DNA from 3 places in the Sphingomonas naphthae genome. Region 1 is predicted to be linked to each of the others. Evidence: predicted binding sites of a transcription regulator. Region 1 holds the regulator's gene; each other region holds the start of a gene.
What was found. The regulator LexA, encoded in region 1, represses DNA repair genes until DNA is damaged. The targets are predictions, from matches to a motif close to GTTCCNCNCTTGTTCT.
Positions count from the first base shown of each region.

Region 2: recA (recombinase RecA) is a predicted target of LexA. The motif match lies at 1,782-1,797, and genes of this name have one in related genera.
Region 3: PQ455_RS16930 (MmcB family DNA repair protein) is a predicted target of LexA. The motif match lies at 1,500-1,515, and genes of this name have one in related genera.

Region 1 is NZ_CP117411.1:1,864,706-1,867,977, reverse strand. Features, by position in the region: gene PQ455_RS08830 (hypothetical protein) at 763-915, opposite strand; gene lexA (transcriptional repressor LexA) at 927-1,586, opposite strand; gene PQ455_RS08820 (molybdopterin molybdotransferase MoeA) at 1,644-2,831, opposite strand; gene moaC (cyclic pyranopterin monophosphate synthase MoaC) at 2,828-3,272, opposite strand, start outside.
Region 2 is NZ_CP117411.1:1,413,256-1,416,527, reverse strand. Features, by position in the region: gene PQ455_RS06635 (DUF4350 domain-containing protein) at 1-147, opposite strand, end outside; gene recA (recombinase RecA) at 631-1,695, opposite strand; gene PQ455_RS06625 (response regulator) at 1,821-2,180, opposite strand; gene PQ455_RS06620 (hypothetical protein) at 2,389-2,655, opposite strand; gene PQ455_RS06615 (hybrid sensor histidine kinase/response regulator) at 2,899-3,272, opposite strand, start outside.
Region 3 is NZ_CP117411.1:3,509,000-3,512,271, reverse strand. Features, by position in the region: gene hpf (ribosome hibernation-promoting factor, HPF/YfiA family) at 1-418, shown strand, start outside; gene PQ455_RS16940 (PTS sugar transporter subunit IIA) at 543-1,010, shown strand; gene PQ455_RS16935 (DUF1491 family protein) at 1,102-1,365, shown strand; gene PQ455_RS16930 (MmcB family DNA repair protein) at 1,527-2,009, shown strand; gene PQ455_RS16925 (TerC family protein) at 2,054-2,695, shown strand; gene PQ455_RS16920 (dienelactone hydrolase family protein) at 2,827-3,272, opposite strand, start outside.

The sequences.
Region 1 (3,272 bases):
TCGGGAGCCGGTGGACCCCGGAACACGTCCGGGGTGACGATCGTCGCGATCGGTTCGCTGCCACCTGCTCTTGCAGATCATCACCACAGCGATAGGGATAGATCATGCGAAAGGTCATCGCCCTGCTAGTTGCGGCTGTTGCCGTGGCTTATGTGTAGTTGGACCTTCTTCCTGATTTGGTTCACGTTTGCCTTCTTCGACGTCACCAAGGAACAAATAAGCCCCTTGGACGCCAGAGCGTTCGTCGTCCTGGTTCTAACCGTCGCGCCGGTAACCCTGCTATGCCCATCGAAGGCGCGCAGTCTGTGGCGAAGTGACAGCCGCAGAATCTAACCACAATCTAAAACTTGACAAACCAGAACAAATAGCGTACAAGCCGCGCCGCTTCCGTCACTGGTGATCGCGGTGGAGGGGGCAGGCTCCTGGTGGCGCAGGCCGCCGGGGCGACCGGCGCGGAGTCATCCGGCATCAGCCGAAGCTTCGCGTGATCGTCAAAGGCCCGGTGCGGTGTTCGATCCTGCTGCCACCTCAGCATGGGATCCGCCCCGCCCCCGGCCGCCCGCGCCTCCCCGGAGGTGCGATAGCCCTCTCAAGGGCACATCCTGCCGGATGCAAGTGGCAGGACCGCGCCGGTCGCAGTCGCCATCTTCAGGCCAAGGGGAGGATGCGCGGGGAAATCCTATTTTCGGTTTCGGTTACCGACGCTGGGCGAGCCCGCGATGGAATCAGGCACACCAGCACAGCGCCAGGCCGATCAGCCCGTCACTGATAGGCAATCATCATCCAATGGCGAGAGGGAGGCCGAGTTCGGGCGCGAGCCATCCGCCCGCCGAACATGGCGCGCATCGCCAGTTCGGCGTCCGGCGGCGTCGCGGCTTCCAGGATCGGCCGCAACGCCTTCGGGTCATGCGCCATATCGGGCGCGATCAGTAGCGGCGGAGCAGGCCGGCGAGGCGGCCCTGCACGCGGACCTGCGCCGGGCTGTAGCGTTGCGGATCATAGGCGCGATTGGCCGGATCGAGCCGGATCATCGTGCCTTCGCGGCGGAAATATTTGAGCGTCGCTTCCATCTCGTCGATCAGGGCGACGACGATCTGGCCTTCGCGGGCGCTCTCGGTGCGCTGGATGAGCGCATAGTCGCCATCGAGGATCCCGGCCTCGACCATCGAATCGCCCGAGACCTCGAGCGCATAATGTTCGCCCGGGCCCAGCAGCGCGGCGGGGACGGACAGGCTGGTCTGCCCCTCCATCGCCTCGATCGGCACGCCGGCGGCGATGCGGCCGTGGAGCGGGATTTCCAGCACGTCGTTGGCGGCCTGCGGGATCGGCTTCTTCGGCACGGCGACCAAGGCGGGCGGGGCCTTGCGCATCAGTTCGGGCATCCGCAGCACCTCTAGCGCGCGGGCGCGGTTGGGCAGGCGGCGAATGAACTGGCGCTCCTCCAGCGCATTGATGAGCCGGTGAACCCCCGACTTGGACTTGAGGTCGAGCGCCTCCTTCATCTCCTCGAACGAGGGAGACACGCCGGTCTCGCCCAGTCGATGGTTGATGAAGGTGAGCAGCTCATTCTGCTTGGACGTCAGCATCGCATGATACCCCATCGGGAACGAACGCGGAACGTCTAGGCAACATGGAACAGACTGTCAAGCGAGCGTAACGATCTCGACCTGTTCCCCCGCCGCGATGGGCGGCGCGCCGGCGGGGCGGACGATCAGGCAATCGGCCGCGGCGAGCGAGGACAGGCCGGCGCTGTCCTGCCGATTCATCGCACGAATGCCATCCATCTGATTGATCCCACGCAGGAAATCGGTTCGGCCACCCACGGCGGGGAGGGGATGGAGCAGGGTGGCGAAGGCCATCGGGGGGGCGGGATCGACCGCGCCGGAGAGACGCGCGAGCAGCGGTTTCAGGAACAGGGTGGCGCCGACGAAGGCGGAGACGGGGTTGCCGGGCAGGCCGAGCACGACCGCGTCGCCGATCCGCCCCGCCATCAGCGGCTTGCCCGGCCGCATCGCGACCCGCCAGAAATCGAGCGCCGCGCCCGCCGCTGCCAGCGCGGGGCGGACGAGATCATGGTCGCCGACCGAGGCCCCGCCGATCGTGACGACCACGTCGGCGATGCGCGCGGCTTCGGCGAAGGCGGCGGTGAGGGCGGCCAGATCGTCGGGCACGATGCCGAGATCGACGATCTCCGCCAGCGGGCCGCCGCACAGGGCCGCCAGCATCGGCGCGTTGCTGGATGGCAGGCGGTCGTCGGGCGTGGGCGCGCCGGGGGGCACCAGTTCGTCGCCGGTCGAGATCAGGGCGACGCGAGCGCGGCGGCGGACGGGCAGGGCGCCGTGACCGGCGGCGGCGGCGAGGCCGATGCGGGCGGGTGTGAGGCGATCGCCGGACGCGATGAGGGGGGCGCCGTCCGCGAAATCGGCGCCGCGCCGGCGGACATGCTCGCCCTGGGCCGGCGGGCCTTTGCCGGTCATGCGGACGAGGCCGTCGGCGGCGGTGGCTTCCTCCTGGATGAGGATCGTGTCGGCACCGGGGGGCAGAGCGGCGCCGGTGAAGATGCGCGCGGCCTCGCCGGGGGCCAGCGGGATCGCGAAGGGGCGCCCGGCCGCGCTCTCGCCGACGATGCGCCACGGGCCGGGGCGCTCGGCGAAGCGGATGGCGTAGCCGTCCATCGCGGAGAGATCGGCGGCGGGCTGGGTGCGGCGGGCGAGGACGGGTTCGGCGGCATGGCGCCCGGCCGCGTCGATCAGCGGCACGGTCTCGATCGGCAGCGGCGCGGCCAGCGCGAGCAGGCGGGCGCGGGCGTCGGCGACCGGGAGCAGGCTCACGGCCGGCGCCAGTCGCCCGACTTGCCGCCGGTCTTGGACAGGAGACGAATATCCCCGATCGTCATGGCCTTATCGACCGCCTTGGCCATGTCGTAGACGGTGAGCAGGGCGACCGAAACGGCGCTCATCGCCTCCATCTCGACCCCGGTGCGGCCGTTGGTGGTGACGGTGGCGGTGGCGATCACCGCGTCGTCCTCCACGATCAGGTCGATCGTGCAGGCGGCGATCGGCAGGGGGTGGCACAGCGGGATCAGATCGGCGGTGCGCTTGGCGGCCATGATCCCGGCGACCCGCGCGACCGCCAGCACGTCGCCCTTGCCGACCGATCCCTCGCAGATCGCGGCGGCGGCGGCGGGGGACATGGCGATGCGCCCCTCGGCGATGGCGGTGCGGCTCGTCTCGGCCTTGGCGGAGACGTCGACCATGCGGGCGGCGCCGGCG
Region 2 (3,272 bases), 450 kb from region 1:
GTGGGCGACGCTGGTGTCGGCCTGCGGATCGGCGGCCTGTTGCTGGGTCGGCTGCTGGCCGGGGGCTGCGGTGGCGAGGAAGAGGCTCGCGAGGAGGGGCAGTCGCATGGCGCGGGAACGGCGGGTCGGCGCTACGGTTCCGGTCATGGATGCCCTACGTCGATGCTACGAGACCAGATGCCGATGACATGATAGCCAACGCCGCTTCGTCGCCGCGGACATGATCCGGAGTTCCACTGCCTCGCCCCCCACCTGCGCGCGGGCATGCCGCGAAGGCCGGCGCATCGAACGATGAGCAGCCCGACGCCTCCCCCGTGCGCGGGGCATGGCAATCGACTTCGCTCGGGGCGAACGGCGTGAAATGAACCCGGATCGTTAATCCTCGATCAGCCGCCTAAATGACGGTTCCGGAGCGGGCCGGGACAATGGGAAGCGAGAGGAAATGGCAATTGTTCTGGCGAGCGGCATGGGCCCCGGCCTGCGCCGGAACGACGGTAGTGGCGATCGTTCAAGTTCTCGAAGGTCACGAAGTGTGCCTCCTGTCGCGTCGTTCGCGATCATGCTCCGTCCGGATCTTCACCAATCGGTGTGCGGGGCGGCGGCACCAGGCCAACCGCCCCGCCCTCACCCTCAATCGTCCTCGCCCGGCCCCACCATCAGCGCTTCGGCGACCGCGTCGGTCTTGGTGCGGATGGCCTTTTCCAGCTTGGCCATCATCTCGGGATTTTCGCGCAGGAAGGTTTTCGAATTCTCGCGGCCCTGGCCGATTCGGACGCTGTCGTAGGAGAACCAGGCGCCCGATTTCTCGACGAGCCCAGCCTTCACGCCGAGGTCGAGAATCTCGCCAACTTTGGAGATGCCCTCGCCATACATGATGTCGAACTCGACCTGCTTGAACGGCGGGGCGACCTTGTTCTTGACGACCTTCACGCGGGTGGCGTTGCCGACGATATCGTCGCGATCCTTGATCTGGCCGGTGCGGCGGATGTCGAGGCGGACCGAGGCGTAGAATTTGAGCGCGTTGCCGCCGGTCGTTGTCTCCGGATTGCCGTACATCACGCCGATCTTCATGCGCAGCTGGTTGATGAAGATCACCATGCAGCGCGAGCGGCTGATCGAGCCGGTCAGCTTGCGCAGCGACTGCGACATCAGCCGCGCCTGGAGGCCGACATGGCTGTCGCCCATCTCGCCCTCGATCTCGGCCCGGGGCACCAGCGCCGCGACCGAATCGACCACCAGCACGTCGATCGCGTTGGAGCGCACCAGCGTATCGACGATCTCGAGCGCCTGCTCGCCGGTGTCGGGCTGCGAGACGATCAGCTCGTCGATATTGACGCCCAGTTTCTTGGCATAGACGGGATCGAGCGCATGTTCGGCATCGACGAAGGCCGCCGTGCCGCCATTCTTCTGCGCCTCGGCGATGACATGGAGGGCGAGCGTGGTCTTGCCCGAGCTTTCCGGGCCATAGACCTCGATCACGCGGCCGCGCGGCAGGCCGCCGACGCCGAGCGCGATATCGAGGCCGAGCGACCCGGTCGAGATCACCTCGACCTGCATCGTCTCCTTGGCGCCCAGCCGCATGGCCGAGCCCTTGCCGAACGCGCGATCGATCTGTGCGAGAGCCGCTTCGAGGGCCTTCTGCCGTTCCACTGTGCCCGTATCCTTACCAGCAACGATCTTGAGTGATGCCGACATCGCGCTCGCCTCCCGTGTGCGGACAGCGGCCATTTCCGTCAATGGCCCCGTGCCTCAGAAAGCTTTCGTATCGCAAATGTTCCAACAGAACAAGGGGGGAACATCGCTTTTCCGCATCGGCGGTGTTATTTCGGCGAAACGACCCGCTTCAGCGCGTCCTCCACGCCGTCCATCGTGAAGGGCTTGGCCAGCATCACCGCCCCGGCATGGCGCGCGGGCGGTGGATCGACATGGCCGCCGCTGGCCAGCAGATAGGGAATGCCCCGGTCGGCCAGCGCATCGGCCACCGGCCAGGAGGGGCCGTCGGTCAGCCGCAGATCGAGGATGGCGACGTCGAACCCGCCCTTCTCGACCGCGACCAGCGCATCGGCGCAGCTGCTCGCGGTGCCGGCGACGACATGGTCGAGCGCATCGACGAAATCCTCGAGCATCATCACGATCAGCGGCTCGTCCTCGACGATCAGCACGGAGAGCGGCGTTGTCATGGCGCGGAGGGATAAGGGCGCGAACGGCCCGGCGCTAGGGGTTTTTTGGGTAGAGCGCGGAGGAGAGGTGGTGGGGCTGATGTGGGTTAGGGCCATCGTAGCAGGCGCCGACGAAAGCGCGAGCAGCCAACGGTGCGTTGGCGGCTCTGCGGATGCCGGAACAAGGCCGGCATGACGGTGAATGACGGCTGTCGCACACTTGCGGACATCACCGGTGCTTGAACATCCAACTTCGATCCTTGCCCGGTTCGCCGTTGAAGAGGTAACGGATGTCATCGATGGCCCCATCGGGCCAGACGACAAGCTCACGTTCGTTGATAAACTCGATCTGCATGGCATCGCCAGTGGTTGGCGCATCCCAAACGAGCGTCAGCTTATCACCTGGCTCTAATTCGAAGCTCTCTGGCCAAGGCTCCACCGACACATAGATCGGGCCGTCTCTTCCGTTGACGAAGGTCTGCTGCGTCGATGCCACATCCCATTTTTGACCTTTGTTCCGCCCCACGGCAAGAGCCAGCTAACCACCACTCCCCCTCATTGCCGCGATCGGCCAATCGGCAGCGGATAGCGGGGCGTTACGATCGCCGTGGCGCGCGACACCCTGGGCTCCGGCTTTCGCCGGAGCACGGTGGGCGGGTGCGAATGACGTCGGGAAGCCTCAGTTTTCGCTGGGGAGACGATGCGGGAAGGGCTGGGCTCGGCGCGCCTGTCCCCCGCCCTACCCCTTGCTCGCCGCCAGCGTATCCTTCGCCGCCGTGGCCAATTGCTGCACCGAAAAAGGCTTGGGCAGGAAATTCACCCGGTCGATGTCGATCGATCGGCGGAGCTGCTCCTCGGCATAGCCCGACATGAACAGCACGGGGATGTCGGGGTGGCGGGCGCGGGCGTGGCGGACGAGGGTGGGGCCGTCCATCGTGGGCATCACCACGTCGGAGATGAGCAGGTCGATCTCCTCGCCCTGCCCGATCAGTTCCAGCGCCTCCTCGCCATTGGTGGCCGTCAGGATGCGATAGCCCTGCCTTGAGAGCGAGCGTTCGGCGACGGCGCGGACCATCGCGTCATCCTCGACCAGCAGGATCGTGCCGGTGCCCC
Region 3 (3,272 bases), 1.6 Mb from region 1:
CATCGCGCATGTGATGCAGGGCGTGATCCTGAAGGGCCACGGCCAGGGGCAGGAGGCGCATCCCGCCTTCGATCAGGCCGCCAGCCGCATCGAAACCCAGCTGCGCCGTTACATGGCCCGCCTGAAGGATCGCCAGTCGGGCGCCGCCGCGGCCGCCGCATTGGTCGATGCCGACGCCGGCTACACCGTCTTCCAGCCCGCGCCGGAGGAAGAGGAAGTCACCGCCGACAATCCCGTCATCATCGCCGAGACCCGTGTCGACATCCCCGATGCCAGCGTCTCCGATGCGGTGATGATGCTCGATCTGCGCAACACCAACGCGCTGCTGTTCCGCAATTCGGGCACCGGCACGTTCAACATGGTCTATCGCCGCCCGGACGGGTCGATCGGCTGGGTCGAGCCGCAACGCGCCGCCTGATGGGCTGAATCGCGGCGGGCGGCGTCTTATGGAAGACGTCGCCCGCGTGGTGCGTATTTCGTCATGAAGTTTTGATCTGCCTTGGCCTATAGGGCCGGGGCAGGCGCATGTATGGACGTGGTTGATGGACGGGCTGGCCGATATTCTCTCGCATGAGGCGGTGATCGCCTCGCTCAGCGTTCCCAACAAGAAGAGCCTCTTCCAGAATCTGGCGACGGCGGCGGGCCGGATCGTGCCGGTCGATCCGCGCCATGTCGTCGAGCGGCTGGTCGAGCGCGAGCGGCTGGGTTCGACCGGCTTCGGCGGCGGCATCGCCATCCCGCATGGCAAGATCGAGGGGCTGACCCAGGTCGTCGGCCTGTTCGCCCGCCTGACCCAGCCGATCGACTTCGCCGCGATCGACGACCTGCCGGTCGATATCGTCTTTCTCCTGCTCTCCCCGCCCGATGCCGGGGTGGAGCATCTGAAGGCCCTCGCCCGCGTCAGCCGCCGTCTGCGTGACCGGACCCTGGTGGCCAAGCTGCGCGGCGCCGGATCGCCCGACGCGCTCTACGCGCTGCTGGTCGGCAACGAGGCGCGCGACGCTGCCTGATTTCGGCGGCGAGGGGTCGGCGCCGCGCGCCGCCGCCGGCCTGCTCGTCTCCGCTCTGGTCCGGAGCGTCGCCGCCGAGGGTGGGAACGGCATGGTTCTCGCCAAGGGCGACGCCACCTCCGGCGCAATCCTGATCGTCATTCTCGAACGCGGTGCCCTCCGGGGCCTTCACGAGCGGATACCGGGGGCAGGGGGCTACACCCTCGCGCCGACCGGCCCCGCCGATCCGGCGGCCCCCGGCGCCCTCACGGACTATCTCGCGCGCCGCCGCCGCTCCGATCCCGATCTGTGGGTGGTAGAACTGGATGGCGACGGCGACATGCCGCTGCGTGTCGCGGCGGAGCTGTTGGGCTGAACCCTTTTACCCGTTCGTCCTGAGCGTAGTCGAAGGACGTGCCCCGAGCGATGTACCGTCCAGTCGCCCGTGCTTCGACTTCGCTCAGCACGAACGGTGAAGGTGTAGGTAAATCAACCGAATCCCTTCCCCTCGTTCCTGATTTGTCCTAATCTCCCGCCATGGCCACCGCCCCCGCCTGTTTCGATGACGCGCCCCTCGTCGCCGCCGATGTCGCGCGCGGTGTCGCGCGTCTCCTCTTCCGGCAGGACTTCACCGCGCTGTGCGAAGTGCCCCTCGGCAACGGCCGCCGCGCCGATCTGATGGCGATCGACGCCAGGGGCTGCATCACCATCATCGAGATCAAGGTCTCGCGCGCCGATCTGCGCGGCGACATGAAGTGGCCCGACTATCTCGATTATTGCGACCGCTTCTACTGGGCGCTGCCGGCCGCCTTCGATCACGCCCTCGTCGACGATCCCTGGTTCCAGCCCGACATCGCCGGCCTGATCGTCGCCGACCGCTACGACGCCGCCCTCGTCCGCGAGGCCGCCCATCGGCCGATTCCCGGCGCCCGCCGCAAGGCCGAGACGCTCCGCTTCGCGCGCTGTGCCGCCCGTCGTCTGCTTGGCGGCCTCGATCCGGGGCTGGCGGGGCTCGACTGACTCGCGCGATTTCCCCGGAAGGCGAGTTGCGCTAGGCAGGCGCCATGATCGACCTCTGGAACCACATCGTCGCCGATTTCTCCAACCTCGGCTCGCCGGCGGCGCTGTCGGCGTTCGTGCAGGTGTTGATGATCGATGTGATGCTGGCGGGCGACAACGCGATCGTTGTCGGCGCGCTCGCCGCCGGCCTGCCCGCCGAGCAGCGCCGCAAGGTCATCCTGATCGGCATCCTCGCCGCGCTCGTCCTGCGCATCGTCTTCGCGCTGGCGGTCAGCCAGTTGCTCCAGATCGTCGGCCTCGTCTTCGCCGGCGGCCTGCTGCTGGTGTGGGTGGCGTGGAAAATGTGGCGCGAGCTGCGCTCGTCCTCGGTCGACGGCCCCGGCGAGCATGACGGCCTCAAGCCCGCCAAGAGCTTCGCCGCCGCCGCCTGGGCGGTCGCGGTGGCCGACGTCAGCATGAGCCTCGACAATGTCCTCGCGGTCGCCGGTGCGGCGCGCGAGCACCCCGGCATCCTCGTCATCGGCCTGTTGCTGTCGGTCGCGCTGATGGGCGTGGCCGCGAACCTGCTGGCCCGCGTGATCGAACGCTACCGCTGGATCGCCTATATCGGTCTTGCCGTGATCCTGTACGTCGCGGGCAAAATGATCTGGGAAGGGTGGGGGGACATCAGCCGCTTCATCGGCTGAGCTTGTTCGCGCGGAGACGCGGAGACGCGGAAAGAAAGAGACTGCGACGTGGCTCCGAACGGTCCGGGAGCCACGTCCCGAACAATCTTCTCTTACGTCTCTCCGCGCCTCCGCGTCTCCGCGCGAACAAACTACCCGATATGCGCCGCGAAGAACGCCTCGGTCCGCGCATCCGCCGCCTGCGCCGCTGTCTCATCCCGCCGCGACCCGCTGGTCGTCGCGAAGCCATGATCCACCCCGGCATATTCGTGGATCGTCACATGCTGGTTCGGATCGAGCACCGCACGGATCTTCGCCACCGTTTCGGCCGGGATGAAATGATCCTTCTCGGCGAAGTGCAGCATCAGCGGATTGGCGATCGCATGCGCCTCCTCCAGCAGCCCGTCGATCCCCGCGCCATAATAGCCGACGCAGGCGGCGGCGTCGGTGCGCGTCGCCGACAGATAGGCCATCCGCCCGCCGAGGCAGTAGCCGACCACGCCGACCTTGCCGCCGCCGCTCTTCTCGCGCGCGACGCGGATCGTCGCCTCCAGATCCTCGACGCCCTTGTTGGGGTTGAACTTCTTCCGCACCTCGA